Regions from separate parts of the Peribacillus sp. FSL H8-0477 genome, predicted to be linked through region 1. Evidence: riboswitches for the same ligand, from Rfam matches in the RefSeq annotation. Region 1 holds a riboswitch; each other region holds the start of a gene.
What was found. Region 1 has a riboswitch for thiamine pyrophosphate ahead of tenA (thiaminase II). Riboswitches for the same ligand answer to the same signal wherever they lie in the genome.
Positions count from the first base shown of each region.

Region 2: it holds a riboswitch for thiamine pyrophosphate, as region 1 does, so the genes downstream of both, thiM (hydroxyethylthiazole kinase) here and tenA (thiaminase II) in region 1, are expected to answer to the same signal.
Region 3: it holds a riboswitch for thiamine pyrophosphate, as region 1 does, so the genes downstream of both, thiT (energy-coupled thiamine transporter ThiT) here and tenA (thiaminase II) in region 1, are expected to answer to the same signal.

Region 1 is NZ_JBBODE010000002.1:1,772,640-1,783,440, reverse strand. It holds gene MHI18_RS20445 (GNAT family N-acetyltransferase) at 443-865, opposite strand; gene MHI18_RS20440 (class I SAM-dependent methyltransferase) at 1,146-1,802, opposite strand; TPP riboswitch at 1,968-2,072, shown strand; TPP riboswitch at 2,133-2,222, shown strand; gene tenA (thiaminase II) at 2,330-3,022, shown strand; gene thiW (energy coupling factor transporter S component ThiW) at 3,019-3,552, shown strand; gene MHI18_RS20425 (fructose-1,6-bisphosphatase) at 4,024-5,952, opposite strand; gene MHI18_RS20420 (YxcD family protein) at 6,210-6,500, opposite strand; gene MHI18_RS20415 (hypothetical protein) at 6,488-6,931, opposite strand; gene MHI18_RS20410 (LysR family transcriptional regulator) at 7,211-8,098, opposite strand; gene MHI18_RS20405 (SDR family NAD(P)-dependent oxidoreductase) at 8,244-8,981, shown strand; gene MHI18_RS20400 (MFS transporter) at 9,070-10,317, shown strand; gene MHI18_RS20395 (NUDIX hydrolase) at 10,597-10,801, opposite strand, start outside.
Region 2 is NZ_JBBODE010000002.1:1,110,893-1,121,693, forward strand. It holds rRNA gene MHI18_RS17130 (23S ribosomal RNA) at 1-705, shown strand, start outside; rRNA gene rrf (5S ribosomal RNA) at 771-886, shown strand; gene rfbB (dTDP-glucose 4,6-dehydratase) at 1,812-2,801, opposite strand; gene rfbD (dTDP-4-dehydrorhamnose reductase) at 2,803-3,657, opposite strand; gene rfbC (dTDP-4-dehydrorhamnose 3,5-epimerase) at 3,654-4,214, opposite strand; gene rfbA (glucose-1-phosphate thymidylyltransferase RfbA) at 4,229-5,110, opposite strand; gene MHI18_RS17160 (bifunctional glycosyltransferase family 2 protein/class I SAM-dependent methyltransferase) at 5,237-6,607, opposite strand; TPP riboswitch at 6,874-6,984, shown strand; gene thiM (hydroxyethylthiazole kinase) at 7,108-7,932, shown strand; gene thiE (thiamine phosphate synthase) at 7,919-8,560, shown strand; gene thiD (bifunctional hydroxymethylpyrimidine kinase/phosphomethylpyrimidine kinase) at 8,576-9,355, shown strand; gene MHI18_RS17180 (hypothetical protein) at 9,853-10,368, opposite strand; gene MHI18_RS17185 (GntR family transcriptional regulator) at 10,472-10,801, opposite strand, start outside.
Region 3 is NZ_JBBODE010000002.1:744,437-755,237, reverse strand. It holds gene MHI18_RS15445 (SDR family NAD(P)-dependent oxidoreductase) at 1-500, opposite strand, end outside; gene MHI18_RS15440 (GNAT family N-acetyltransferase) at 537-1,073, opposite strand; gene MHI18_RS15435 (glutathione peroxidase) at 1,192-1,731, opposite strand; gene MHI18_RS15430 (MFS transporter) at 1,837-3,111, opposite strand; gene MHI18_RS15425 (hypothetical protein) at 3,456-3,776, shown strand; partial or broken gene MHI18_RS15420 (alpha/beta hydrolase family protein) at 3,981-4,193, opposite strand; gene MHI18_RS15415 (transglycosylase domain-containing protein) at 4,479-6,506, opposite strand; gene MHI18_RS15410 (hypothetical protein) at 6,668-6,829, opposite strand; gene MHI18_RS15405 (universal stress protein) at 7,045-7,590, shown strand; gene MHI18_RS15400 (helix-turn-helix transcriptional regulator) at 7,610-8,083, opposite strand; gene thiT (energy-coupled thiamine transporter ThiT) at 8,149-8,727, opposite strand; TPP riboswitch at 8,830-8,931, opposite strand; gene MHI18_RS15390 (cation diffusion facilitator family transporter) at 9,148-10,017, shown strand; gene MHI18_RS15385 (histidine kinase N-terminal domain-containing protein) at 10,145-10,801, shown strand, end outside.

The sequences.
Region 1 (10,801 bases):
CGGAGTAGGTCACTTATGCATTCGTGGCGTTGAAACACTATAAATTGTTCAGCCCTTCATGAATGACTTCATTACTATGGCTTCTGCTGACTTCTTGCGGCTAACCTTTTTCGACTGTACTAGTTGTACACCCGCAAGATCTCCCAGGGTAAGACAACTATCTTTCCTCTTTCACTCGTCTGATTTACTCTACAAAGTTACGCACATCTTTTGGACTTTGACTTGCTTAGGAGCCTTATCCCTTTGTAGAGCCTTAGTATCAGATTTCTGTTCGTCGAGCCAAGATTTTATTCCACGCTTCCTCCAGCCCTTACCTCACGGTAAGTACCTTGCGCTTCCTTAGTGGTTGGTCGATGTTTACCCCCACAGTGGACTTTCACCACCTAGATAGTTGCCATGCCTGGCACACTAAGAAAAAGGCTGCCGCAGCAACCCTTAAAATCTAGCTGTTTTTTGAAATTACTGTAAACATCCCCGTCATATTAGGAGAATAATCTTTAAAGTCAAATTTCTCATAAAAAGACTCATTCCCTTGGGAGGCAAATAATCCGATAAACGCTTTATCGGGTGCATTAGTATGTAAATACTCAACCAACTTATTCATTATTTCTTTTCCAATACCATTTTTTTGATAGGTTGGATGGACCACTATATCTTGTATATAGAAATAGATAGCCCCATCTCCAACAATTCTCCCCATGCCCACTATTTGATCATCCTCTTTGACCGTGACACAGTAAATCGAATTTTTTAGTGATGTTTCCACCACTTCAAAATTTATAAAGTCACTCCAACCGACAGACTCACACAAATATTTGAATTCTTCCACTGTCGGATTAATATTTTTAATTTCGTATGTATTCAAAATGACGCCTCCATTACTTCAATTTCATGATAGTATATTCGACATTTTTTTATTTAATCCTCTTAATCTGCTAACATATATCTTATCTTTTTAAGGTGTAAATTCCATCCTATCATTTTAAAGTTCCTAACTAGTGTTTATAACAACCATCTAGAATTTGTGAAGAACGTGAAGAAGGCCGCCAATTGGCGACCTTCTCATCATGTATCTTTTATATCTTTTGCTTTTGTAATACGTTCTACTCCTTCAATATTTGCTAAAACCTAACGCCTCATCTAACTTACCAAGATAGAGTCCCTGTTATTTGAGTAGATGGATATTCTATTGGTTTCTTTTCGATTACTAAAACACTATCATAATAACTCATTGAAAAAACGGATGTGGTGAACTGATTTATTGACAAATGAGGATCCCTCGAATGCCAAGCATTTAGATTATCAATCATTTTTTTTGAGTATTCAATAAAGTTATCAGGGTTACCAAGTCCACCTCCGTATTCCTCCCAATAGCACGTGTGCAAATCCTCTATAAAATAAACCCCGTGGGAAGAAAGTTCAGGAAACATCTCCTGGAACGTAGTCTTTAACTGAGTCATGTGATGACCGCCGTCGTCGATAATTATGTCGAATTTCGGTAAAGTAGGTTTGATTGTTTTCCAAAACTCCCTATCCCCTTGATCACCGATGATTATATTAATTTGTTCCTCCTCAAATGATTTACAGACAGGGTCAATATCTAGTCCAAATATCGTAGCTTTGTCCCCAAAATAGTCTTTCCACATTTGAAGTGACCCGCCATGAGAAACTCCAATTTCTAAAATATTAATTTCTTTGCCGATAAACTTCTCAAAATGACGTTCATATATATCAAAATAATGCATCCACTTATGAATTAACCGTCCGTTATTGGATTCAAAATAGTCTTGTAATTTACCCACTATTCCCTTCCTTTCATACAGTTTTTCTTATGCTATGTGCAAAATATTTAAATGAGCTTATCTACAAAAAAGAACAGCTTCGATTAATCCAGTCACCTGTACATATTAAATGTGTAAAGGTTGCATTTTCCATTTTATCTGATATGATGACACTAATCACATACGAAGTACCACTAGGGGAGTCTTCTTCAGACTGAGATGGAATAGTATTCTGGACCCTTTGAACCTGATCCGGATGATACCGGCGGAGGAAAGTGGATGATATGGTCATTTTTACTGTATCCATCTACCCGTTCCGTTTTCAGAACGGTTTTTTTGTTTAACTAAATAATAAACTGCTAGGGGAGCCGATGGGCTGAGAATTAAACCCTTTGTACCTGATCTGGGAATACCAGCGGAGGAAAGCAGGTTGTAAAAGGGATTCGTCCATTCCAAAAACAGCCGCTTTCTAATTGAAAGCGGCTGTTTTTTCATTGAGAAGTACTCTCCTTCCAAAGTATGTGAATAAATGAAAAGGAGGAACTATCATGACGAGTACCACATTGAAATCTTTCAGTGATAAACTTCACGAACGTTCGAAAGAAATTTGGACGAAGAACCACACACATCCCTTTGTTCAAGCAATAGGTGATGGGACGCTTTTAGAAAATAAATTTGCTTATTACCTTAAACAGGACTATATCTATCTTATTGAGTACTCTAAACTTTTTGCTTTAGGGGCCATCAAGGCTAATAATCTTGAAACCATGACCAAATTTGCTGGTATATTTCATAAAACTCTTCAAGTAGAAATGGATTTACATCGGAACTACTGCAAAGAGTTTGGAGTCAGCTCGAAGGAATTAGAACATACTGAGCCTACACCAACTACCCTTGCCTATACCGGTTACATGCTAAATGCCGCACATCATGGAACATTAGCTGATATCATTGCCTGTTTGCTTCCATGTGCTTGGGACTATTATGAGATTGGTTTGTTATTAAAGAAACAAAATGGTGCAGCCTTGGAGACAAATCGTTATGCCAGCTGGATTCAATCCTATTCATCCGTCGAATTCGCTGAAGTGCACAAATGGTTGTCTAAACTGTTAGATGAATTGACGGAAGGGCTGCCTGAAAGAGACCTAAACAGATTAGAGAAGCACTTTATAGCGACCTCACGATATGAATATTTATTTTGGGACATGGTTTACAATGAGCATGATTGGCCTATGGAATGATAGAAAAAGGGAACTTATTGAGGAAAATGACGCTGACTTGCATGTTCACGGCCATCACTACCCTAACTAGTTCGTTCTTTTTCATTCCCGTTGGATTTGCAAAGATTTTTCCTATTCAGCATGTAACCAATGTCATGACTGCCGTTATATTAGGACCTTTTTTTGCTGTTATACAAGCCTTTTTGGTATCCCTTATCAGAAATATGGCAGGTACTGGTTCTATTTTTGCGTTTCCTGGAAGCATGATTGGTGCATTATTTGCAGCACTCCTATACAAGAAAATGAAAAAGATTCAGTACGCATGCTTCGGAGAAGTAGTTGGGACTGGCATTCTTGGATCCATAACTTGTTATCCGATAGCGCTTGTAATATTGGGAGAAAAAGCTGCACTTTTTGGTTTTTTACCAGCTTTTTTCCTTAGTTCTTTAATGGGTTCCCTTTTTGCTTTTCTTATATTAAAAATACTTTTGAAGAATCATTATTTCAATGAAGTTCTTCATAAAAACACCACAAAGGATCAACGAATCTAACTGGCAGCAAGTACGGACATTTGCATTGGTTTAGATGTTATTTCCTCATGAATCAGCACTGTCCCCTAAAAGGTCGACGTTTTGGCAAAAACAAAGAAGGGGTTACCCCTAAAAGTCATATTCCTGACTTTTGGGACAGCCCCTTCTTTGGCTTTTTTTAAAAGATCAGCACAGATTTGCTTGAGCAGAAATTATTCGGCGGTAAGTAGGAATGATTCATCCTAATGGCCCTTTCGCGCAAAAACGCCTTCAAAAAGTGTATCTTTCTCTTTTTCTATCTAGATAACCAGGCTTTCTCATGAACCCTTTATTTGAAGCAGCCCTATTGGCATCGGATCCGCTAAATCCTCGTTCATTCGGCCTGAACTCAGCATGATTCGGCCCAAACTTCAAATCATTCGGCCCTTTCTGGAGTTTATTCGGCCCTAACTCTCAATCATTCGGCCCGACACCCTTTTAGATTTCCTTACGTCAATCCATATAGCGGTATTCTCTTAAACTATTTAAAATAGAAATTTCCTGTATTATTTTCTCTCCAATATTGGTTTCTCTAACCTTTTTTCTTTTTAATTCTTTATCTACAACTCTTTTTATGGATAAAACATCTGTCCAGTTCAATAAAACATCTTCTTTTGAATTAAAGTGCTTATGGGCTACTAGCTGCATACCGAAGGAATTATACAATAATGTATATCCTGCTATGCCTGTGGTTGACTGATAGGCCTTTGAGAAACCTCCATCAATCACCATCATTTTTCCGTTTGCCTTAATGGGATTTTCTCCCTCTATTTCTTTCACTGGTGTATGGCCATTTATAATATGACCTGTATCAGGATCCAAATCAAATTCAGCTAAAATTTTGCGGCAAATTTCTTCCTTTTCACGTAAATGATAGTATGGATTCTTTCTCTCTTTATGAGTTACTTTGTCTTTAATAAAGTATCTCTCAAAAGTTGTCATTTCTCTTTTACCAAAAAGGGATGAATATTCTCCTGACCATAAATACCAGACCATATCTGTCGCTAAATCATCTGTCTCTTCAGGATGGGCAAAAGAATGTCGTAAATAACGTTCGAAAACATCAAGTAATTCTCGGCCTGAATACGTGTTGCTGTCAATGGACATTTTCTCCATATTACCTTCTTCGTCTAAAGGAATACAACCATGTATTAAAAGGTTTCCATTATATTTTAGATAGAGGCTCCCTTTTTTCATAAGGAAGTTCATATGTCTGGCCAGCTTTTCAGAATGTTGTACAGAGAACAATAATCTTTCCATAACTTGCTTTTCTTCCTCAATCAGCTGTTCAGGCTGCTCTGGATTCACGGTAGCAAAGCAAGTATTTTCAAGTTTGTAAGTGCTCCCATAAATCGTTATTTCTTTCTTATCATAATCAATTTTTTCAAGCAACAGTCTTTCTGACATATTAAAATATGGACGCCTCTTTATAATAGGCATTTCGAGTTTAAACTGGATGATTGCGATTGCTTGATGAATTTTTGTTATCTGTAATTTTTCATGTTTCGATCGTTTCTGTTCTGAGTCTACCTTAGTTCGAAAAGCTGGATTGTCTTCATAGTACTTCTCGGCAAGCGTTAACAAAGGTCTCAGGTTGATACCATATACATCTTCGATAATATCCAGATTGTCATATCTTGCACAGATACGAATAATATTAGCTAGACAGACCATTGAACCAGAATAAGCACCCAGCCAAAGCACATCATGGTTTCCCCACTGAATATCAACCGAATGATAATTAATGAGTGTATCCATAATCTTATCAGGTTCAGGTCCACGATCATAAATATCGCCAACTACATGTAGATGATCGACAACTAATCTTTGAGTGGTATACGCGAGCCCCGTTAAGAGTTTATCAGCTTGACCTAAGGAGATAATTTGCTCAACAATTTCTTTATAATATTTTTCCTTATTTACTTGATTCGTTTTGTATAGCAGTTCTTCAATAATAAAAACAAATTGACCCGGCAGCGCTTTACGCAATTTTGACCGTGTATATTTTGAAGAAGCATGAGAAATAAGCCTGATCATTCGCTCAATGGTAACGGTATACCATTGGTTTAATTCTTGTTTCTTATCAAATTGATTCTTAATTAACTTTATTTTTTCTTCAGGATAATAAACTAACGTCGCAAATTCATTGATTTCTTTTTCTAATAGGACATCTTGAAACAAGTCTTTAATTTTTTCTTTTACATTTCCAGAGCCATTTCTCAACACATGTTGAAACGCCTGAAACTCCCCATGTAAATCACTAACAAAATGTTCAGTACCCTTTGGTAGGTTAAGGATTGATTCCAGATTAATAATTTCTGTTGCTACTTTTTCTTCACAATCATATTTTTGGACAAGTAAGTCTAGGTATTTTGAATTCAACTATATGTATCTCCTTTACAATATATATTTAATCTAATAGACTAGGTCAAATTAATAAAAAGACTAAGCATCAAATGCAAACGAGAACTCCCTATTTTTGAGAGTATAGTAACCTTACTTACATTCTATTTTATACCATATAGGGAAACGATAGAAATAATATTTTTTTTAATATAAACCGTGACTCCTAATTCCCAAAGAAAGGTATGGTAAAGAGTGAAGTACAAAAAAAAGAGGCATAGCCTCTTTTTATCCTTTTATTGAACGTATGCAATAATCCCTTCGTCATCATCCAATTTAAGTTCAAGCTTGGCAGCAAATGGATCCCTGTTCAGCTCATGTTCAATATAAAAACGCAATGCTTCAATTATATTAGCAGTAATTAATATTTGAGATCTTCCATTAACGTGTGCTTCCGCTGAGAACCCGTAGTCATCATCATACATTAATTCCATTTCCACTTGTTCTGGGCTTACTCGTCTTTTATCTGCTATATACACACAGAGTGAGTTAATGATTTCTTGTTCTGATATCTTTATCTTCTCCACGTTCCGTCTCCCTCGTTTCTCGGGCGGTTATTACGCGTGAAAATCTTTTTAAGTAACCCGATAATAAGCACAATCACAAGTACATTCAATAATAATCCAAGAACGGATCCCATAGCGCCCATATTAGCCAGCATACTCCCGAATAATAATCCGGCGATACCGCCCAGCATCATGCTTTTCATAAATGAGCCCTTGTTAAACGAATTTGTTTTTGTCGTTTTAGCATTGCTGTTTGTTGATGATTTTTGTTTATTGACCGTTGATTTATTTTGGTTGAAATTCGAACGATTGTTATTGGAATTAAAAGATTTTTTCCCTGAACGATATGATTTTGCACTCACTTCATGTGTAGGCTCTACAAAGGTATGCTCCGCAATAGGTGCAAACACAAAGGTAACCAACATAAAAGCAGTTAACAATTTCTTTAACAAAATAATTCCTCCTGTGATATTCTAGTATAGTTTTTTGTTAAACTAAGTTTCCCATATTTATATTTACGAATCAAGGATAAAGAAGTTTCAAAAAGTTACATTTTTTCTATGACATTTTTAATATCCTAAAAAACTTTAATTTGAATCATATAAATGAGTACAAATAATTTGAGTTTGGTCTTAGTAGTTAAACGTTTTTACTTCAGAAAACATTTTAGTAACTAACAATAGCCAACGGTTAATATACGACAACAAAGACCTTCTCTATATCCCCCTATATTATATATTTCCCTTTATCTTCTCAAAATAATTATGACAGTGTTCAATAAATGCCTTTGAAATCTGTGTAGGATAAAAATAGCGATGCTTTAGTAACCCAATTGTTCGTGTGAATTGGCCATTAATAATTTTGATATGTTTGATTTTATCCTCATATAAATTAACAGATGTCTCCGGTGTAAAAGCAGCACCACGTCCATTCTTTACAAGTTGTAATATAATTGTTGCTTCTTCTACTTCTACTTGATAAACAGGGGAATAACCAACAGATGAACAAAATTCATCAGTAAATTGTCGAAAACTATATTGATTGGTTAAACCGATAAATGGTAACTCTCTCAAATTCTTCATATCAATTACTTCTAGATTCGCTTCTGGATACGATTTAGGTACTGTTAAAAATATTTCTTCCTCAAATAAAGGTACCCATTCGACATTTGGATGATCAATTTTCTCTGTAGTAATACACACATCATATTTGCCATATTCAATGAACTGAATTAAGTTTTCTTTCGATAAGGGCACTTGTGTATATTTAATTTGGGGATAGTCGTTAAAGAACAAATCAATAATATTAGTAAACGTATAAGGCAGCGTTGTGACGATGGAAAGTTTTCCACTTCCTTCACCACGCCTCTCTTCTAAACCACGTTCTAAGTCATGTATTTCCGCAAAGATCCGCTCTGCGCGCTTATATAAAAACTCCCCATTTTCATTCAAAGAAATGCGTTTCCCTCTTCTAAAAAACAAGTCCATTTCAAGTTCTGCTTCAAAATTGGTTAATGCTTTACTAAGTGCTGGTTGTGAAATAAAAAGCTCTTTTGCGGCAAGTGACATGTTTTCCAATTTCGCTATTGTATAAAAATAGCGAAGCTTAAGTAAATTCATTTCATCCTCCCTTTATAACTAAAAGTTATAAACACATTACAAATAGGTATTTTTAATTATATACAAATCTTTATATTATGTGAATAGGCACTGAGAATTTGAACAAATTGTGAACGAAAATAACAACATATGGGAGATGTCAAACATGAGATTAAAAAACAAAGTTGCCATTATTACCGGTGCAGCATCTGGTATGGGTCAAGGTGAAGCAATCCGCTTCGCTAAAGAAGGCGCAAAAGTTGTTGTAGCTGACTTAAATTTAGAAGGTGCACAATCTGTAGCTGCAGAAATTAATGCATTTGGCGGACAAGCAATTGCTGTTTCAGTAAATGTCATGAAAACTGAAGATATTTTGAATTGTGTAAAAGAAACAGAAGAAGCGTTTGGTCCAGTTGATATATTGGTAAACAATGCTGGTGTCTTCGACAAATATCAAAAGTCACTAGATACTACATTAGATCAATGGAACTTCCTAGTGAATATCAATTTAACAAGTGTATTTGAATTTTCAAATACTGTATTACCAAGCATGATTGAACGCAGAACAGGTGCAATTGTAAACATCGCTTCTGTTGCAGGTCTTGTTGCAGGTAAAGGCGGCGCCGCTTACACTGCAACAAAACACGGTGTAATTGGCTACACTAAACATTTATCTTCGGAATACGCTCAATATGGCATTAAAATAAACGCAATTTGTCCAGGTACTATCGAAACCCCTCTAGTTAAGGATGTTCTGGCTGGTATCTCAAAAGAGCCAGTCCCAGCTCGCCGCTTTGGACAAGTAGAAGAAGTAGCTGATTTAGCAGTGTTCCTCGCATCTGAAGAAGCTAAATTCATGAGTGGTACCGCAGTAACGATAGACGGTGGATTTACCATTCAATAATGGTGAAACCCTAAGGGGTGTTTTGTAGCATAAATTTTATGGAGGAGAAGCGACTAGCTATCTTCTCCATTCTTACGAGGTGGGAAAGATGAAAAAGCAAGGTAAAATCCACTACGCTTGGTGGATCATGGTTGCAAGTGCTGCCATATATGCCGCAAGTGTTGGTATTATCGTTAGCTGCGCAGGTTTACTATATCGTGCAGTAGCTGAAGATTTGAATGTTGGTGTTTCTGAAATTAGTTTATATACATCACTCATGTATTTGACAGTTACAATTTTACTCCCCTTCGCTGGGAAAGTATTAAATAAATTCGATATCCGGTATATTTTAACCATTGCAGGTATTATTAACGCACTTGCATTCGGTTTAATGGGTACGTACAACTCGGTTATCCCATTCTACATTTCTGGAATTGCTCTAGGGATCGGTAGTACATTTTTAATTTACGGTTCCATTCCATTAATCATGAACAACTGGTTCAAAGTAAAAGCTGGTACCTCTCTAGGTATTGCGATGGCGTTCATGGGGATTGGCGGCGCAATCTTCGCACAAATCACAGGTGGGTTAATTGAATCAATCGGCTGGCGATCCACATATATGGTCTTAGGTATTGCGGTTGCAATCTTAATTTTGCCATTCTCTATTTTCGTTATCCGTTCTAAACCTGAAGAATTAAACATGACAGCTTACGGGGAAGATGAAGTGGCCGCAAATGCACCTGCTTCATCAAAACTGCTTGAAACAGGTGTTTTAAAAAGTGCTGCGTTGAAATCTCCAGCATTTTACTTAGTTCTAGTATTTACAGGATTATTCGGTCTTGCTTCAACAGTAAGCTTTCATGTACCAAACTTCGTACAGTCTGTCGGTTTCACGGCAGCGATGGCAGCTACAGGCGTAACATGTGTAACGATTGGTCAAACTGGCGGTAAATTCATGCTTGGCGCAATCAACGATAAATTCGGTATTAAATCGGCTTTATTCGTAGGTATAGGCGGTGGTATGCTCGGAGTAGTTGCCTTATTAATTTCTGACTCATTCGGTATTGGTATTCTTTATGCTGGTGCCTTACTGTTTGGTATTGGTTTCTCTGGTTCAACTCTACTACCTCCAGTAGTTATCCGTGAAGTATTCGGTGGACGAGATTATGCATCCATTTATACAACCATTATGTCTGCTTCTACATTAGGTGTAGCTGTTGGTACCACTTTATTCAGTTACATTTTCGATTCAACAGGTTCATACTACACAGTATTTATTACCGTAATCATCTTATTTATTATTGTTATTTCTTCAAGTCTTATCTCTTTAAATTGGAAGAAAAAATTAAATGTTTAATCCATATCAATAAAGAAAAGCACTTATTGGAATGTAAACATTCTAAGAGGTGCTTTTCTTTACGTTTCTTCCGAGAACAAGACTATAGACTCGTTTACATTCTCATTTTAAATAACAAAAATTCGAAAACACCATCCAGAGTAACTATGTAAAAAAAATCCTAAAGAAGAAAAGAACCTAATTGTTATATTTTTAGTAGATGATGATAGCTGCTAATTCACTATTCTCAGATATCGCATTGATCGATGTATACACCGTAATCTCCTATGCTATTTTATTTTAAAGTGTTGCTAAAATAGAAATGCCTTTACTGTATTCATTTATTATTGGGAAATCTGGTGGATTAATGTTGTTAGGAAGTTCTGCAAACTTAAAAAACTTTAAGTCTTCAACTTCCTTAACATCCCTTTTCATTACGCCCTCGTAATGACTGCATATGTAGGCAGATATCACATTATATACCACATCACCATGAGGATATGTA
Region 2 (10,801 bases), 660 kb from region 1:
TCTAACCCGCGCCCCTTATCGGGGTGGGAGACAGTGTCAGGTGGACAGTTTGACTGGGGCGGTCGCCTCCTAAAGAGTAACGGAGGCGCCCAAAGGTTCCCTCAGAATGGTTGGAAATCATTCGTAGAGTGTAAAGGCACAAGGGAGCTTGACTGCGAGACCTACAAGTCGAGCAGGGACGAAAGTCGGGCTTAGTGATCCGGTGGTTCCGCATGGAAGGGCCATCGCTCAACGGATAAAAGCTACCCCGGGGATAACAGGCTTATCTCCCCCAAGAGTCCACATCGACGGGGAGGTTTGGCACCTCGATGTCGGCTCATCGCATCCTGGGGCTGTAGTCGGTCCCAAGGGTTGGGCTGTTCGCCCATTAAAGCGGTACGCGAGCTGGGTTCAGAACGTCGTGAGACAGTTCGGTCCCTATCCGTCGTGGGCGCAGGAAATTTGAGAGGAGCTGTCCTTAGTACGAGAGGACCGGGATGGACGCACCGCTGGTGTACCAGTTGTCTTGCCAAAGGCATAGCTGGGTAGCTACGTGCGGACGGGATAAGTGCTGAAAGCATCTAAGCATGAAGCCCCCCTCAAGATGAGATTTCCCATAGCGTAAGCTAGTAAGATCCCTGAAAGATGATCAGGTAGATAGGTTTGAGGTGGAAGCGTGGTGACACGTGGAGCTGACAAATACTAATCGATCGAGGACTTAACCATTCGTTTTAATTACATGCAAAAACCTTCTTATTATCTAGTTTTGAAGGAACAACGTTCCTTTATAGTCTGGTAATGATGGCGAAGAGGCCACACCCGTTCCCATTCCGAACACGGAAGTTAAGCTCTTCAGCGCCGATGGTAGTTGGGGGTCTCCCCCTGTGAGAGTAGGACATTGCCAGGCAACAAGAAAGAAAAGATCAGCTGCATAGCTGGTCTTTTTTTTGTGGCGTTTTTTGAAGTACCGCATTAAACATGATGCCCCATGGGGTATTTTTGTGCTAAAAATCGTGCCCAGACGGGATTACGGGGTATCTAGACGGGATTATGAAGGAACTGGACGGGAATAACGTGATCTCAGACGGGAATACGTGAAGACTAGACGGGATTAATGGCCGGAACAGCAGAAAAATTGATAAAATACCCCCCGGGGAAACTAATTCATCAGGTCTTCCTAAAAAGTGTATCTAAAGAAAAAGACTTAAAGATTAGCGACCCATTTTCAAACCCGTTAAAAAAATGATGCCCCACGGGGTATTTTAGAGCTGAAAATAGTGCCCAGACGGGAATATGCTGCCACTAGACGGGAATAAATAAGATCCGGACGGGATTATCGTGGTCTCAGACGGGAATACGTGAAGACTAGACGGGATTAAGAGCTGGAATAGCAGAAAAACAGATAAAATACCTCCCGGGGAAACTAATTCATCAGGTTTTCCTAAAAAGTGTATCTAAAGAAATAGACCAAAAGATTAGCGACCCATTTTCAAAAAACCTTTAAACAATCGTGCCCCACGGGGTATTTTGTGCTTAAATATAGCACCCAGACGGGAATACGTGAAGACCAGACGGGATTAACAGCCGGAACAGCAGAAAAATAGATAAAATCCCCCCCGGGGAAACTAATTCATCAGATCTACCTAAAAAGTGTATCTAAAGAAATAGACCAAAAGATTAGCGACCCATTCTAAAAACCCCGAAATAATAGGCCTCAGGGCTAAATAAACTCAAGAGTCAGCAAGTCTTCATAAAAAGTTGCAGTAACACATAAAACAAGCCCTTCTAAGGAGAAGGGCTTGCACAGTGAGTATCGCGGAAGGTTATAGAGTTTATTTATTTTCACTTAGTACGTGGTTCAGCCATTGTTTATTCTTTATATACCAGTCAATAGTTTGGTGTATTCCCGTTTCAAAGGTATATGTTGGTTTCCAGCCTAACTGTTCAAGTTTAGTTGGATCAATTGCGTAGCGTTTATCATGTCCTAGACGGTCTTCGACGTGTTCAATTAACTTCTCGGATTTTCCGATGGTATGGATGATGGTCTTAACGACGTCTAAATTTGTTTTTTCGTTATGCCCGCCTATATTGTAGACTTCGCCATTGATTCCTTTATGAAGAATGACATCAATAGCTGTACAATGATCGTATACATGCAGCCAGTCTCGTATGTTTAGACCGTTCCCGTAAATGGGTACCTTTTTATCATTGAGAATCTTGGATATGGTTAGTGGAATTAGTTTTTCTGGAAATTGAAATGGGCCATAATTATTTGAGCATCTGGTTATATTTACTGGTAATTGGTAGGTTTCTGCATAGGCGCGAACGAGTAAATCGGAAGAGGCTTTGCTTGCACTATAAGGACTGTTTGGTTGTAATGGTGTAGTTTCAGTAAAAAAATTTGTTTTATCAAAATCTAATTCTCCATATACTTCGTCCGTGGAGATATGAATGAATTTTGAGATTTTCGTTTGTTTTGCTGCTTGCAGTAAGTTCTGTGTACCAAGTACATTGGTTAAGATGAACTGTTCGGGATTAGCAATGGATCGGTCCACATGGCTTTCAGCAGCAAAGTGGATGACATAGTCGAACTCTTTTTCTATGAATAGGTTACTTAGTTGTTCGTTATCTGTGATATCTATCTGTGTAAAATGATAGTTTGGAAGATTTTCGATTACTTGATGCTTCGTTAACTCGCCAGCATATGTTAATGCATCAAGATTAACTATTTCATATTCGGGGTATTTATTTAGTATATAGTGAACGAAATTCCCACCAATAAACCCTGCACCACCAGTAATAAGGACCTTTTTTTTCACTATTTTATTTCACCTCATCATTCAATTCCGTTAAATAACGTGCGAGTGCGTCCTTCCAATTGGGGAGGGGACTAAAGCCATTTTCTATAAGTTTTGCTTTTGATAGACGGGAATTCTTGGGACGTTTTGCTTTTGTAGGGAATTCCTCACTTGTGATGGGGTGGACTGAAACAGAGCGATTTTCTAGTTTGAATAATTCTTCTGCAAAATCTGACCAGCTGCATACTCCAGAATTGGCAGCATGATATATTCCATATTGCTCTGTTTGAATCATATCAAGTAATAAGATAGACAAATCCCTTGTGTATGTTGGCGCACCGACTTGATCACCTACTACACGAACTATTGGTTGTGAATCGGCCAGCTTACGCATCGTTTTAATAAAGTTGTTGCCATTAATACCGAAAACCCATGAAATTCGCACAATAAAGAAGTGAGATAACGTGGTTTTAATTATTTGTTCGCCTTCATATTTTGTTTTGCCATAGTATCCGATTGGATTGGGTTGATCTGACTCTGTAAAGGCATTAGTCCCTTTTCCATCAAATACATAATCTGTGCTAAGATAAACAAGCTTTGCTCCTGTTTCTTTTGCTGCTTCAGCTAGATATCTTGTTCCGTTTACATTCACATCGTAACATCGTTCTTTATCGTCCTCAGCAAGATCTACAGACGTATAAGCAGCACAATGAATAATAGCGTCAGGGTTTAGTTGACGTATATAGGCTCGAACATTTTGTTCATTGGTGATATCTAAATCCTTTGATCCTGTTCCATACATCTCGAAACCTCTTTGTTTTCCTTCTCGAACTACATCGTAACCAAGCTGCCCTGTATATCCAGTGACAACTATTTTCATTCTATTTCACCAAAATGATGTCGAGCATTTTTTAATAGTGGTGCCTCTTCATCTTTTTTGGATAAAATTGGAGTGATGTCGCGGGGCCATTTAATATCAAGAGCAGGATCATTCCAAAGAATTCCGTAGTCATGTTCTTTTGAATAGAGTTCGTCTACTTTATATTGAACTTCTGTATCAGCAATCAACGTCATAAACCCATGAGCAAAACCTTTAGGAACCAATAATTGCTTTTTATTATCCGCACTAAGTTCTATGCCAACCCATTTAGTGTATGTTGGGCTGTCTTTACGGATGTCCACTGCTACATCAAAAATTGCACCTTTGGTACAGCGAACAAGCTTTGACTGAGCTTTTGGATTTAGTTGATAATGCAATCCACGAACGGTTCCTTTCTTTTCTGAAAAGGAATGATTGTCTTGTACGAAGTAAAGAGAGAGTCCAGCTTTTTTAAGTGTCTCATCGTTATATGTCTCCATGAACCAGCCGCGACTGTCCCCGAAAACCGAAGGAGTAAGTATGAACACTCCATCTAGTATGGTTTTGATGATTTCCATCTGACACCTCTTTTTTATTTTGTAAATGGTTTTTGATCAGCAATTCGAATTAGGTACTGTCCGTATTGATTCTTCTTTAAAGGGGCGGCTAATTCGAGTAAGTTATCTTTAGTAATATACCCCTGGTTATAAGCAATTTCTTCGATGCAGGCTATTTTCATACTTTGGATCTTTTCAATGGTCTCAATAAATTGCGAAGCTTCTAGTAAGGATTCGTGTGTTCCTGTATCTAACCAAGCAAATCCTCTTCCTAAAATTTCAACGTTCAGATTACCGCTTTTTAGATAGGCTTGATTAATATCCGTAATCTCGAGTTCACCGCGGGGAGAGGGTACAATTTTTTTTGCAAGTTCAACCACGGAATTGTCATAAAAATAGAGACCCGTTACCGCATAGTTTGATTTTGGGTTTAAGGGTTTTTCTTCAAGTGATATGGCTTGAGCGTTTTCATCAAACTCTACTACCCCGAATCGTTCGGGGTCATGTACATAATAACCAAATACAGTTGCTCCCGTTTTCCTGCTGGCTGCACGTCGTAGTTTTTCTGTCAGTCCATGACCGTAAAAAACATTATCGCCTAAAACTAGTGCCACATCGTCTTCTCCTATAAATTTCTCTCCAATCAGGAAGGCTTGTGCTAAGCCGCCTGGGTATTCCTGCTCTTCATAAGCGATTCGCAAGCCTAGATGAGACCCGTCATGGAACAGCTGTTTAAATCGTCCAATATCCTGAGGAGTAGAAATAATTAACATTTCACGGATTCCAGCCAGCATAAGAATAGATAATGGGTAATAAATCATTGGCTTATCATAGATAGGCAGCAACTGCTTGGACATTCCTTTGGTTAGGGGATATAATCTAGTCCCACTGCCTCCGGCTAAAATGATTCCTTTCATAGTACCACCTCTGTTGTAGTTACTTTTACGAATGATTTTATATAATATGTTTTTTGCTTGAAAGGGTGAAGAGGCAGGAAGGTGACCCTAGACAAAGCTCCTCACCAAAGATGTGAGGAGCGCTGTTTATACTTTTTCTGCAACGATTAAATATTGATAGATAAAAGCATCTGTGGTGAATGAATCTGTATCTAGGCCAAAGGCTTTTCCTATAGGACCTATGCTTGCCGCAAGGAGACGGTCAGCCTCAGAATAGCCTATTGTCGTGCCGGATAATGATGTTATGATTAAATTTTCAGGAAACAATGTGCGCATTGTTTTTCGCGTGAAAAAACGTAAATGCGTTCGATCTAATAAACCTGCATCTCGATATGAGAAATCTGCTTGCAGTAATTCTTTTATAATCTCGATATTTGCAATATTTGGTAAAGAAATAACTAATTTACCACCAACATTTAATAAGTTGGATAATTCTTTTACGATCTTCCAAGGATCACGAAGATGTTCCAAAACATCTGCACATACAATGCAATCAAATTTCCCTAACTTGGATAAGTCAAATTGCTCGACATCAGCGGAATAGACGGTATCTAGATTATGTTTGGCAAACTCTGCAACGGTTGAATCTATTTCAATTCCTATAACTTCACAATTATATTTTTCTTTTAAATTAATAGCCATTGCCCCCATTCCACAGCCTAGCTCTAGGAGCCTTTTTGTATGTGTAGGGACTAAATTAAGTACTTCTGGCCGTGGAAACATATAATAGTTTGCTTTAAAACCCCATTTTTCATAAAGTTTGGTTTGGTTTGTGTACATTAACTGATTAAAATTAATCGGACTATTTTTGAAGGTAACACTTCCATAATGATGGACAAAAGAATCTTTCGCTATATAGAGTTCATAACCTTCCCGAAGTGCGCGCAGGCATAAATCATCATCTTCGAAATTACCTATGCCAAAAGATTCATCAAATAATCCTATTGCGTCTAAAACTTCCTTTTTACATGCTAAAGCGAATCCTACTAATCTTAAGACCTTGTTCTTCTCACCTGACTTTTCTTTAACATAATCAGCAGCAAAATTCTCTAGTCCTTCTAATGTTTCTTGATTATAAGTTACTGAAATCTGTTGGTTACCGGAAACATTATTGGAAACTGGGCCCACAATCCCAATTTTTTCACTCGAATATAAGGTATTTATCAAGGAATCCAACCATCCAGGTGTTACAACCGTATCGTTATTCAGAAAGAGGATGGTTTCGCCTGTTGCTTTTTCAACACCTTGGTTATTACCTTTAGCAAATCCTTCATTTTCTTTATTTTCGATAACTGTTATATCATTTTGCTCAGATAAATAAGCTACTGTTTTATCCTCTGATCCGTTATCAACGACAATAATTTCATAGTCTAAATGAGTGTGATTTCTGATACTTTCGATACACTTTTTTGTGTAATCAATTTGATTGTGAGTCAATAGTATAATTGAAGTTTTCATTATATCCTCCTAGTTACTTGTAGATAAAATCATTTTATTTATATGAATTGTAGACGATTTGGTGCCAATTAAATGGACTTTGAAGACTGCTCCATTCACAACAAAATTACTTCGAAAAATATGAAGAGTTTCAAGAAATTCAATATTAAGTTATTAGGAATGGTATCATCGAACAAAGAATAGGAGGGAAAGTTTAATGCCGCTTTCTTTCATTTAGGTGTTTCATATTTGAGGAAGAGTATGGTAAACTGATTTAGAAGAAATTAATTGAATAACAGGGGGGCTTGCACATGCAGGCTGAGAGTAAGCGAATAGTAGCTTTGACCCTAAAACCTGATTTGGATAATGCCAACGTAGGGAATCAACTTTACATGAATGATAATGTTAAAGCGATATACCCTTTTGTGGTATATCGCTTTTTTGGTTTTTTTTGAGGGCTTTGGATGTCTCTAATCATAATTGCTACGGCACTGGTATCAATCTAAATGGAGGTAGAAACTATGGAAGAAAAAATCCTAGAGAACGTAGGACGACATACACCAATTGTTCATACTATTACTAATTACGTGACAGCTAACGATTGCGCTAATATCATCTTAGCTTGTGGCGGTTCACCAATTATGGCTGATGATTATAATGAAGTGAAAGAAATAACAAGTATTTGCAACAGTTTGGTGATTAATATTGGAACATTAAATGAAAGGACTATTCTTTCGATGATTAAATCGGGTAAAAAAGCCAATGAGCTGGGAATCCCGGTTATTTTAGACCCGGTAGGAGCAGGTGCTTCTGCTTTTCGTTCTAACACTGTTCGGAAGCTGCTTGAGGAAATTCACTTTTCGGTGATTAGGGGAAATATATCTGAAGTAAAAACTGTTTATGAAGGAAGTGGTTCGACAATGGGCGTCGATGCAGCACATATGGATGCTATAAACGAATCAAATCTAGATGAAAACATTAGGTTGGCACAACATTTAAGCGAAAAAACTGGAGCGGTCATTGCAATTACGGGTGCTGTTGATCTTGTTGCAGCCGAAAATAAGGCATATGTCATAAGAAATGGCCACAAGATGATGTCTCAAATAACAGGGACGGGCTGTATGTTGACAGCTGTGATTGGAACCTTTTGCGGGAGTAATCCAGATCAATTACTAGAAAGCACAAAAACGGCTGTATGTGCGATGGGCATTAGTGGTGAGCTTGCCTATCAAAAGACGAAGCATACAAATGGCGGTACCTCTTCCTTCAGAACCTACTTAATTGATTATATGAGTAAAATCAACACTACATTATTGAAAGAGGGTAGTAAAATTGAAAGCAGATAAACAATCCATGCTGTTGTATGCAGTCACTGACCGAATGTGGGTGGGGGAAAAGTCATTGAGTGAACAAGTAGAGGAAGCAATAAAGGGCGGAGCAACCTTTATTCAACTACGTGAAAAGACCTTAGGGTATGACGAATTTCTCCAGGAAGCTAAGCAAATAAAGGAAGTAACGGATCGTTATCAAGTTCCATTTGTGATTAATGATTACGTGAGGGTAGCCGTTGATTGCGGTGCAGATGGTGTTCATATTGGACAAGATGATCTTGGAATAGAGGAAACACGGAAATTGGTTGGCCCTGATAAAATAGTAGGCGTATCGGTTCAGACCGTTGAGCAGGCAATTGCGGCTGAGAAAAGTGGCGCGGATTATCTTGGAGCAGGTTCTATGTTCAGTACTTCAACAAAAATGGATGCAGATATGGTATCTTTCGAAACATTAAGAGAAATATGTGAAGCCGTTACAATCCCAGTTGTTGCCATAGGAGGCATTAATCAACGTAATATCCTAAAACTAAACGGCAGCGGAGTGGACGGGGCAGCTATTGTATCAGCAATATTTGCGGCACAAGATATAAAAGAAGCGAGCCGGGAATTACATGTTCTTTCAACAAAAATGATTAAAAAGTAGAAATGAGGGGTTTGTTTGAAAAAGGTACTTAGTATTGCGGGTTCAGATTGCAGCGGCGGAGCAGGTATTCAAGCAGACATCAAAACCATTACGGCACATAAAATGTATGCGATGAGTGTAATCACAGCATTGACAGCTCAAAATACGATGGGAGTAAAGGGGGTCTTGGAAACACAACCAGAATTTATAGGATTACAGTTAGATTGTATTATGACTGATATTTTCCCAGATAGCGTGAAAATTGGAATGGTATCCTCACCGGCTATTATCAACGTAATCGCTGAAAAACTGAAGGAGCATAAACCAAATCATATTGTTCTAGATCCGGTGATGATTTCTACAAGCGGCAGTCGGTTATTGAATGAAGAGGCGATGGACAGTCTCCTAACTAACCTGATGCCGCTTGCTACACTTATTACCCCGAATATTCCTGAAGCAGAAGCAATTTCGGGGATGAAAATTAATTCAAAGGAAGATATGCAAAACGCTGCTGTTAAAATTGCACAAAGCTATTCAGGAAATATTTTAATAAAAGGAGGGCATCTTCCTGCGTCAGCAGATGACTTACTGTATCTTGATGGAGAATTTATTTGGTTTTCAGGTGAAAGAATTGATAATCCTAATACGCATGGTACAGGCTGTACGCTGTCTTCTAGTATAGCGTGTAATTTAGCAGCTGGAGCAGATATGAAGACAAGTATCCAACTGTCAAAAAACTATCTTACTGGTGCACTTAAAAACGACCTTAATCTAGGCAAGGGCAGCGGACCTCTTAATCATATGTATCAACTATAAGTAAATACTGATTAAATGATAGAAAGGGTAGCAGACACATGGCTACCCTTTTTAAGTGCTTTAGCTACTGCCATGTTACTTTGTCCTACACTTTTAGGAATCAAGGCATCAATATAGATATAGTATAGGTAGATTCCTTTTGATTTAGTTCTTCGAATAATTCACCGAATGGATTTCTATTAAAAGCCCCATCGAAAGGATTTACTTTTACAGAGAACAACTTTGATTTGTTGGTAAAACCATAATTATAATAGCTGCTTTTAAACCAGAGAAAAAAACAATCCCTCATTCACAGGGAATGAGGGATTCATAGAAGGAAAGAAAAAAACTAGAGTGGTCATCGACCGTCCATTGCAGTAGTTGGTTATTGGTTACAGGTAAATGTATAATGGGTCATTGGATAATTGGTTGAGTCCTTTGCCATTTCATTTTATATTGTACCAAAGTACACAAGGATTCCTTCTATGCCTTGAAGGGGAGTCTCACCCCTTCAAGGGTTAAAAATATTTCTCGCTGTCAAATTCTAATTCGATCGTATAGTTGATGGCATTGATTAAATTTGATAGCTTGTTAGCTCGACGCTCAAGCTCAATGGCTTTGACACGATATGTTTCAGGCTCAAAGGTAGCTGTACGTACGATTGAAACGGTCTCGCTGAAGGAATGAACATACTCTTCCTTTGGAGCAGCTCCATACTCTTTGCATTTCCGTGCCTGAGCGCGAAGCTGAGTTGCAAGCTCAATGGCTTCAACAATGGGAATAGAGTTCGTATCAAACAAGATCTTGTTTTCAATATTGGCTTGATACATCAACTTATCAAGTAAGCGGAAGTCTTTTCGAACTTCTTCAATATCTTGTTCGACATTTTGCAGTGTTCGTGCTTGTTTGGGCAATTTACTGCCTTTTTCAACTTCAATAAAGGCTGCCCGGTCCATTTCATCTTCTAATTCATGGATTCTTTTTGAGAGTACACTTTTTAGCTTCACAGCTTCTGCTAGAGAAAGTTTCGCCATAAGTAGTCTCCTTTCTATGTAACTATTGTTCTAGAATATACCATTTACTAGGGTGTATGTACAACAAAGATGCTTCTCTGTAATCAGGGATAGCATCTTTTTTTTAATCAGTAGTAATCATCGGATACAACCAATTTTCACGTGCAATATTTGCGGCCAATTCTTTGTTGTTATCGTCAAAAGCTCGGAGAATGGCTTCGTGTTCATTGATTGATTCGTGCCTTAGAATAATAGATTTATGAAAATAGAGCCGGCGTACATGCGATTGTAAAGTGGAGACAGTATTTAAGATATATGGGTTATCTGTCGTTTCTATTATAATTTGATGGAATTGTTCATCGAGTTTCAAAGCAAGATGAAAATTATGATTGTTCACTGCTTCGGCAAACTGGGTATTGATCAACCGTAAGGTACGTATTGTTTTCTGATTAAT
Region 3 (10,801 bases), 1.0 Mb from region 1:
TGCGTCAATGCAACAATTCCGCCCTTACTGGCAGCATACGCTTCAGAGTTAGGTTCAGACATCATCGCTCGTGTTGAGGCAAGATTAATAATCGCACCTCCTGCCTCATTTTGCTTCATATATTTTGATGCCGCTTTCGTACAAAGAAAGACACTACGTAAATTCGTATTTAATAGATCATCCCATTCTTCTACTTCTAATTCATGAAGAGGCGTAAATTTTGCTTTCCCAGCATTATTAATTAAAATATCTATCGACCCAAATGACTGAGCAGCTTTCTCCATCAGCTGTTGAATGTCACTTTCCTGTCTCACATCTGTTTTAATAAATATGGCCTGCCATCCTTTTTCTTGTAAACTAGCTGCTGCTTCGACTCCCGCTGCCTCATCTAAATCAGCCAGTACAACCGATGCCCCTTTTTCTGCAAAACCAACAGCCACCCCTCGGCCAATACCATTAGAAGCCCCCGTTACAATAACCGTTTTATTAGAGTAATCCATATTCGTACTCCTTTCTGTAGGTATCTCTGCTCTTACTTATTCTCTTGAACGCTTTAATAGAGAAAACATAGTCACATCATAGAAGTGTCCATTTTGAAGCATATATTCCTTTAAGATTCCCTCCTCTGCAAATCCGATACTCTTCAACAGCTGTCTTGATGCCTTATTTTCCAAATATACAATGGCACCAATACGATTTAACTCCATCTGACTAAACCCATATGACAATACACGTTGAATGGCTTCCGTTGCATATCCCTTCCGCCAATAACTAGGGTGAAGATCATAACCAATTTCAGCCCGTTTATTCTTCGGAGCCCAATTATTAAATCCAATTGTACCTATTAGTTCATTGTCTTCTTTTTTGACAATTCCCCATCGTATCCCCTGATTCTTTTGATAACTTTTAGTAAAGTTCGTGATAAGTTGTATTGCTTGGTTACTATTTTCCATCGGTTCCATTCCATAAAAACGGGTGACATCCGAATTAGAAAAGATTGAAAAAACGCTCTCTATATCCTCATTCCCTATTTCTCTTAGAATCAATCGGCTAGTCTCAAGCTTCGGAAACATTTACTTTCCCCCTATATTTTTATCTCTCTTATCTATTCGATTTAACTACTTCTATTCCTTTAAAATCGTAAAAAGGCAGCCCTCTCATCTGGAGGACTGCCCGTTAATATTAATGCCTTTATACTAATTTCTCAATATCAGCTTCCATGTCAAAGGGCTCATCCGCTGGTTCAAATCGTTTAACGATTTCCCCTTCCTTATTAATCAAGAATTTAGTGAAGTTCCATTTAATAGAATCGTCTCCCAAGAGTTCTGGGTGCTCTGACTCAATCATCGATTTCAACAGTCTGCTGCCTGAATTATTCTTAAAGCCTTCGAATGGAGCTGCTTTTATTAAGTATTGAAAAAGCGGGTGCGCCTGTTCTCCGCGAACATCAACCTTCCCGAATAACGGGAACGAAACACCATAATTAATCTGGCAGAATGTTTGTATACCCTCATTATTTTCAGTTTCTTGGCCGAATTGATTACATGGAAAACCTAAAATAATTAATCCCTTATCTTGATAGCGTTCATATAATTTTTGCAAATCTTCATATTGTGGGGTAAATCCGCACTTGCTTGCTGTATTAACAACAATTATTGCTTTACCTTTATATTGTTCAAGAGAAATTTCCTGTCCATTCATCTTTTGTGCAGAAAAATTAAAGATACTCATCCTATATCCTCCAAGAAATCTATGTGACTATCATCTAAGTGAAAAGTCCTATTTAATCATATACATATTTACTATAATTAGCCATCATAGAACTCTCTCATCCATTTATAAAGCAACGACTTCCTTCTTCTTTTGTGCATGTTCCTGATTGATAAATTTAGGCAAAATCATCATATAGAAGAAACCCACAAGTACAAGACAACTGCCTACAATCAAATACAACATTTCTATCGTTACAAAGCTAGGATATAGAACAGCAATAAGGAATAGTGTCAATGATTGCGAGAGCATCATCACCGGATTAATACATCCCTGAACCCTGCCCATCATCTTCGGATCCACAATACTTGGAAGCCACCCACCTAACGAGACGTTAACCAATGGAAGAGATAAGGCTACAATCCCTAACCCGCACATATATAGAACAGTTGAATTAACCAGGGCTCCAAAGATAGTCGCTGTCCCAGAAATCAACAAACCAATAATAAGCATATGATGTAGTTTTAATTTTTTTGCCAGTACGGAAGCAATGATACTTCCTATTAAAACACCCAGTCCGAAAATAATCCCTAAAAGAACGGCATACTTTTCATAATCTAACGGTTCCAGCTTATATTTTAAAATAAACACCTGCATGACTGAAAAACCACCGTTTACTATTCCAAAAAGGACAAACCCAGAGATTAATGTAAGCAGCAGTTTATTTCGAATTAAATAGAGAAACCCTGACGAGAAATCCTTTATAACTAAGGAAACATTTAAATCTTTAAGTGTATGTCTTCCATTTGGGAGCCGTATTTCTTCAGTAAATTGGGTCGATTTAATCAAAAAGCCGCTAATAATAAAACAAACCATATCAATAGCAATCGCCCCTTCAATACCAAACGTCCAATAACAGAACACACCCATGCCGCTTCCAAATAACATAAATAAACTGGAGACCATTTGATTTAACCCAGCAGCTGTGGTGTAGTCATCACTAGATAATATCCCTTGCACAAGAGCAGCCTCGGCCGGAAAGAAAAAATTACGAATAGCACTGCGGATAAATAGAAGCCCAAAAATCAACGGCATAATGTCAACCGATAATAACAAAAGAAAGATTAGTGAGAGTCCAGCACATATCCAATCACAGTAAAGGGCAATCTTCCTTCGGTCTAGTCTGTCGGCAAACACCCCCACCAAAAAGAAAACGGCCAGCGTCGGTAAAGAAAACATTAATTCCGTAACTGTTGCATACGCTGGCTGACTAGAAAAACGATCGAGCAAATAGAAGGTAAAAGCGGTGAGTCCAATTGTGCCTCCCATTTGTGATGTAAACGTAGCAAAAAACAACTTCGTGTAATTTGAATTACGAAAAATCCCAATAATATTGTTCATTACATTCCCTCATTCTGTTTTTTCTTTTAATACTACATGGGAATTTTCCGATAAAAAACCGCCTTCTGATCATTTTTTCTTCAGACTTTAGGCGGATGAAAGTTCCTACTTTGTACACTAAAAATACAGACCTGTCCCCCCGCTAACCTCATATAGCTGTTATTCATTAGTACCTGTCATCTTATACTCTTCAATAATATGTATTTCAAAATAATATTTACCTGTTCCAAATAATAGGTTTCAAATGAACCAGGGCGGGTAAATATCTAACATAAGCAAACATAACATCTACAACTCGATGAAATCATACAATTGGTATATTACTTAAAAAGGAGTATCGACTTATGAATCAAACAATTTCATCTCAACTAACCTTCGATAAGAAATTAAGTATGCAGCAAATTATGGATCTGTTTGAAATATCCAAAAATTATGAAGGCAGTATTTACTTCATCTGCAAGAACAGAGTAGTTGAACCTGAACGGTTATCAAAACTCGTTTCCTTTATGCTCACCCTTGAGGACTGTTCTGATTTAAAAATTATGATTGAAGGACCTGAAGTACAGGCCATTATGCAGAAGATCAATGAATGCTGTGCTGGATCTTATATTTCTGAAGACAAGATGGACTTTGTTGTACATTCTAATCATAAAATTAAACTCTAATGAGTACACTTACTATTACTCTAAGAAAGTGATGTGAAAAAACATGAGAACAATCTTAATGATCATTGGTGCTATTGTCGTAATCGGTATTATTGCTAACTTTATCTTTTAATTATTCGGGACTGCCTTAAGGCAGTCCTTTTTCGTGCTTAGTTCATTTTTGATATATCCATATAATTTCTCATGCGCACTCCATACACCCTGTTATCTATGTATATGTGTATTAAAAAACTCTAGGATTTTCTTGTAAACGTAAATTTCATTTTCCTTTTTCGTAAACCCATGTCCCTCATCTTCTAGAACGACATATTCCACTTCCCTCCCTTTTCCCTCCAAAGCAGCCACAATTTGATCTGATTCCTGTTGAACAACGCGTGGATCATTCGCGCCTTGGATCACTAACATGGGCTTTGTCATCAGGACTAACTGCAAAGTCACTAATAGCTAAATTTTATAAAAAATGTGTACTATCCGACTTTCAAACTGAATCATACTTACTCCTCTTTTCTTAAAATTTTTTACTCTGCGCGTTACTTATTTTTCTAAATATTCTCTCTCTTTATTATATAAGATAATTGATAAAAATGGTTGTATATTCCATAACAACACATCTCTTATTCATACGATTCCATCCATCTCTTTACAAAAAAATGACATCTCCTTGATTCGACAATGAATCAGAAGATGCCAACCTTATCCTTTTTAATTGCCGTCGTTATTAAATAGCTTATTACGCCATTTATTCCAGCCCTTTTTAAATTCTTCTTTCTTATCTTCCCAATAGTTTTTTTGGTTCTCTTCTTCAGCTTTTCTTTCTTGTTCTTCAATTAATGGACCTATATCAGCTGCTTCAAACGATTTTGATTCTTTGGATTGTAACGATTGAGCCATAATTTTTTGAAAAATTTTAGTAGCCCCTTCACTACTATAGGTCGTTAAGTAATGATCTTTATCTGTTTTATCATACCCAACCCAGACAGCTCCAACTAGTGATGGTGTATACCCTACAAACCACTGATCTTTTACTCCTGATATGCCTTCTATCGGAACCTGTGTGGATCCGGTTTTCCCAGCAATCTCATGACCTTCGACTGCGGCATTTACACCTGTTCCATACTTCACTACTCCTAAGAGCATAGAATTCATTTTTTCTACGACTTCTTTTGTGGCCACCTTTTTCGATTGTTCTTCCCAAACAGCCATTTCTTTTCCATTTGGGTCTTGAATTTTCACAATGGCATGAGACTCATTCCGTACACCATTATTGGCAAACACCGTATATGCTTCTGCCATATCCTGAGGAGATACTCCTTTACTCATCCCCCCTAATGCGATAGATAGGTTACGATCGTCCTTTTCTAAGGGCAGTCCAAAGTCCTTTAAGGAGTCAACTCCTTTTTGGATACCGATTTCATTAAGAAGCCACACAGTCGGGACATTTAATGATTCCATGACTGCTTCATACATAGGGACCGTTCCCTTATACTGCCCATTCAAATTTTCTGGGTTATATTGGCCAAAAGCCATTTTTTCATCGACCAAAGGATCTGTTAATTCATACCCCTCTTTTAGTGCAGGCACATAAACAGCCAGCGGCTTAATGGATGATCCCGGTGATGTAATCAACTGAGTAGCCCTGTTATAGCCAAGAAATTGGTGTGTTCCCCTGCCGCCGATTAATGCTTTTATTCCGCCGGTTTTCGGGTCGATTAAAATAGTTCCACTTTGGACAAGATCTGGACTTGTACCAGTTGGAAAATTAGAATCTTCCTTATAAATGGCCTCTGCAATACTTTGAACCTCTTGATCCAATGTGGTATAGATTTTATAGCCGCCAGTCAACAACTCATCCAAATCAATCTTATACATTTTAGAAGCCTCTGCTAAAACATGGTCGACATAATACGGATACTTACCTTTTAGCGGATCTACTTGATCAACCGAAGCGAGAGTAATTGTTTCTTTCTTCGCTTGATCCGCTTTCTCAGCACTAATTAAATTCAGTTCCTCCATTCGGCTAAGGACAAGATTACGTCGATTAATCGCTCCTTCATAATTCTTATAGGGATCTAGTTTACTTGGAAGATTAATAACGCCCGCAAGCATCGCTCCTTCGGAAATGGTTAATTGCTCAACATCTTTACCAAAGTATATTTGGGATGCTTTATTAATTCCCCAAGCTCCATGCCCGAAATAAACCTGATTAAAATACATTTCAAGGATTTCGTCTTTCTTATATTCATGTTCAACTTCTTTCGCGAGAAAGTATTCTTGTATTTTTCGTTTATAGGTCCTGTCAGATTCAAGTAATGAGATTTTTATGAACTGCTGCGTAAGAGTACTTCCTCCTTCAACAATTCCACCCGCCTTCAGGTTATTAACCATCGCACGTGTTATCCCTTTATAGTCAATACCATGATGTTCGTAAAAGCGGCGGTCTTCGATTGCAATCACAGCGTTTTTTACATGTTCTGGTATTTTTTCTATTGATATTCCCTCTGACTTATTCGCAGTCACAGTACTCGCCAATTGGTTATCTTGATCATAAATCTTAGTAGAGTGACCAATTTGATTCTTTAATTGACTAATATCAGTATCTGGTAATACAGAATATATAAAGCCAGCTGCCGCTAGTGTAATAATTGACAGTACTAAGATACCAACCTGAACAAAACCGATTAGTCTGGCTCTCTTCCGTTTTTTTGTTCTTAACCGTCGATCCCCTTCCATAACAATCCCTCCAACAATCAAAAAATCTTCATATGGTAAAAAGGTCTATCCCTCTTTTACTACCCTCTAAAATATCATTATGTCACTAGTTTAATGATTTCCCAATAAACATACACTAATCCTAAAAAAATAGCAGTCGAAGAAAATCGACTGCCGGACCTTTAATGATCATTAGAGTGTTTATGGGATAAGGACAATTCTTTATATAAGGTTTGCAGATACATATAGACAATTTGTTTTGTTTTATCATCGGTGCCTAATACTTCTAGATGGGTTAAGCAGCGTTTAATTGTAGGGTGCATTTTCGGAATATTACGTTGCATCTTACCACCTCTTTCTAGACAGCATATTATTATAATATACCAACCATCCCCATTTTTATAGATGACCATCGTCTTATTTGTTTCTTTATGTCAAAAAATACATAATTAAACTATGGATAAATTTTGTAAAAGAGGGTATAACATAATAAACTGTTATCCCTTCATCTAGAATCGTGAACCAATCATACTTAAAACATTTGAGGAGATGAAGAAAGATGGAAGTAGAATTTAACCATATCATCGCAGCTTACGATGGCACACCCAGCGGAAAAAGAGCAATCGAGTACGGCATAAAGCTGCATAAAACCTATTTAGGCTCTCATCTCACTATTGTGCATGTTTTTAATGAAAAGGTTGAACAACGAACAGTAGGAAAGTCCATGTCTGAAATTAATGAAGGATTTTATATTGACCCTTCTCAAAATCAACCTGTGCTTGCAATGGAACCTGGTTTTTCACAGGCGGATGATACACATACAGTCGTAAAAAACAGTGTGACCATAGCTGAAAGCACTGTAAGAAGATTACTAAGCGAACACCAAATACAAGGCCGATTCGAAGTACTAGAAGGGAATACAGGAGACAGCATCTGTAGTTATGCTCAAAGAACAGATGCCAGTCTTATTATTGTTGGAGAAAGTGAGAAAAGCGGATTGAAGAAGTTTTTCTTAGGCAGCACCAGTAGTGCTGTAATTAAAGATTCTCCATGTCCTGTTCTAATTGCGAAAATGAATAGACCCCTTGACATACCTGACAAATAAACAAACAAGGCCGATTCTCCTAAAGAGAACGGCCTTGTTTATCGGTGGAAATTAATTCTTGAAAGCGATTTACAGCTTCCTGTTCATCTAAACTACTGTATATTCTGTAATACTTATCATCGAGAATACGATAATGTAGACTGATATTATTTTTTTGTAAGATGTAACCTGACATGACAGACACCTCTGTCCACCATACCTTGCCGCCCAATGTTTTTTCTTTACGTTGTGTAACGCCAGAGCGGACCGTGGTATCAATCGTCTCTAACGGGTCACCGCCTAATGCCGTTTGAAGAAGAGTATGTTCACGAAACAAAGCACATATAGCAATGACAACCGTCCAGCTTGCAGACACTCGTTGTTTTTCAATCTGTACAAGTGTTTTTTTAGATAATCCAAGCATTTCGGCCATCTTTTCTTGCGAATAACCAAGATCTAAACGAATGGGTTTGATTATACCTGAAATAAGAGCAATAATTTCTTCTCGATTCATACGTCACCTTTTAGCATTTTAGTGCCATCTTACACTCATTTAATAAAAAAAGACAGGAAACCGTTTTAATACGCTTTTTTCAGAAGTACGTTTGAAGCCGAAGAATACAACATAGCTACTACTACTCCAGAAAGAAGAAAACTTGCCAGCATATATGTGCCGTTGTAGACAAGGGAGAATGTAAGTACTGGTGTACCAGCAGGGGTGGAAGATCCAAAAAAGAAGATCCCAGAAATAACATGACATATATACCTCAAGAAGCTGCCTGTAAACATTCCTGCTATTCCGTAGAACAACCCCATTTTTTTGTTGCCATTCTTATAATAACTACTTACGCGAGTCATAAAAACACCTGAAATCCCCACTACAGTAAAGGCTAAAAAATAATCAATAAACCCCTGAATAGGATGCGCAATCCAAGCTGTTCCACTGACAACTTGTAAAAGGCCGAGTAAAAATCCTGTGGAAAGCCCGCCTTTTATTCCCCAGCGATAAGCCATGAGAAAAATCGGAACCATTGCAATGGACACTGATCCTCCCTGTGGCCAAATTCTTGAAAAAATAAATCCTGATACTAAATCAAGTAATAATGCCAGTGAAGAAAAAACAGCTACCTCTACTAAAAATAATGTCTTATGGTTCATTTTTCTTCCCCCTTCATCTTTGTGGGAAGCGTTCATGAGTATCTGCCATTGTTTTTTGCACGCAAAAAAGCAATGACAGAGGGTTATGGATCACCTGCATTGCTTTATCCAAAACCACATCCCTACGTTAGCATTAACTAACAGGTTCATAGGGTAAGAACTCATTCGCTCACTCTCAGCCATACGGCTCCCCTTGTGGATATATTCAATTATCCTTACACAAAATATACTATTAATTTCAATTACATACAAGTTATTAAATTCTAGACTTTTCGACAGATTTCCTTATGGCAACAAATTTATACCAAGGAAATACAGCTGAAAACCACCAATTTAAATGACTTTAGACGACTCTTTTTCTATAGACACACATACATTTACTTTGGTATCTTTAACAGGCAATTGCGGGAGGTAAAATATATGTACCAAGATAAATACTCTATTACCGCTGAAAAAGGAGCATATGTAAGTATAGCTGCCTATTTGTTCCTTTCTGTATTAAAGCTGAGCATCGGCTATTTCGGTCATTCTCAGGGTTTATGGGCAGATGGCTTGAATAATACAACTGATATACTTGCCTCATTAGCTGTCCTAATCGGGTTAAAGATTTCAAAACGCCCGCCTGACGAGGACCACGCTTATGGACATAGGCGTGCAGAAACCATCGCATCTTTAGTATCAGCATTTATAATGGCTTCCGTCGGGGTTCAAGTAATCGTTACCGGTATACAAACCTTTTTTTCAGGTCACCATGAAACACCCAGTATATTGACTTCATATACTGCTTTGTTTTCGGCCATTTTCATGTACGGAATATACCGTTATAATTTAAATATAAGTAAGAAGATTAACAGTGCTTCTATTAACGCTGTTGCTCAGGATAATAAATCTGATGCATTAGTAAGTCTAGGTGCATTGGTTGGAATCCTCGGCACACAAATTGGAATTAACTGGCTTGATTCCGTCGCTGCCTTACTCGTTGGAATCATTATTTGTAAAACCGCCTGGAGTATTTTTCGGGATTCATCCTATTCGCTGACTGATGGGTTTGATGAACAACTTCTTCAAACAATCGGAGAAACCATTAGTAAAACACCTGGGGTAAAAGAAATGAGCGAAATTAAAGCACGCATGCACGGAAATCAAATTCTCGTCGAATCTACGATTCATGTTGATTCAACCTTAAGTATCCTCGAAGGTCATCACATCACCGAGAAAGTTGAAGAAAATTTGAGCAAACAGCATAATATTAAGCAAGCAATTATTCACGTCGAACCATTTACTAAGTAACTAGCTGGCTTGCTTTGAAACCTATCAGAATTGGAAAATCATTAGTAAGAAATATCTAAAAAAGGACTTTTATCTCCATTTATCGAATTTAATTAAACGAATCATTTTTAAAGTTATGGAGGGTATGATGAATTACTTTGAAGACGCTATTGAAGTCCTTATTTCCGAAAAGTCCTCCATCGCAGCTGAATGGTCTAAAACCATTACTTATAAAGTAAAGGACCCATTTAAAGATGGTAATCACACAAATGGAATGCAGCTTTTCGACCTAATAATCCAAGCTTTAACTGAAAAAAAACCAGAAATAATCGATTCCAAAATTAAAAATTACGCACACATTGTAGCTTCTGATAGACTGCAGGCAGAAGTCAATATTGCAGAATTTATAAAAAGTGTTTCATTAGGAAGAACTATTCTATTTAATCGATTACTGCCATTAAATCCAACAGCTGCTGAAAGTCATGAATTCCTGTTGATCATTAATGATTGTTTTGACCAATTCATTTACCATACTGTTGAGCATTACTCAGAACTCAAATCAAAAATGAATGAAAACCACTATTACTTTATTAGTTCTACCCATAAAGATAGATTAACCCTGCTTGGGCAGATGACATCATCTTTTGTCCATGAATTTCGAAATCCGCTTACATCTATAATGGGGTTTATTCAGCTATTACAAGATGAAAAGCCAAAAATAAAATATTTAGATATAATCGCCAAGGAGTTAACTCAGCTGAATTTACGAATAACTCAGTTTCTCAATATTTCTAAGAGGGATACA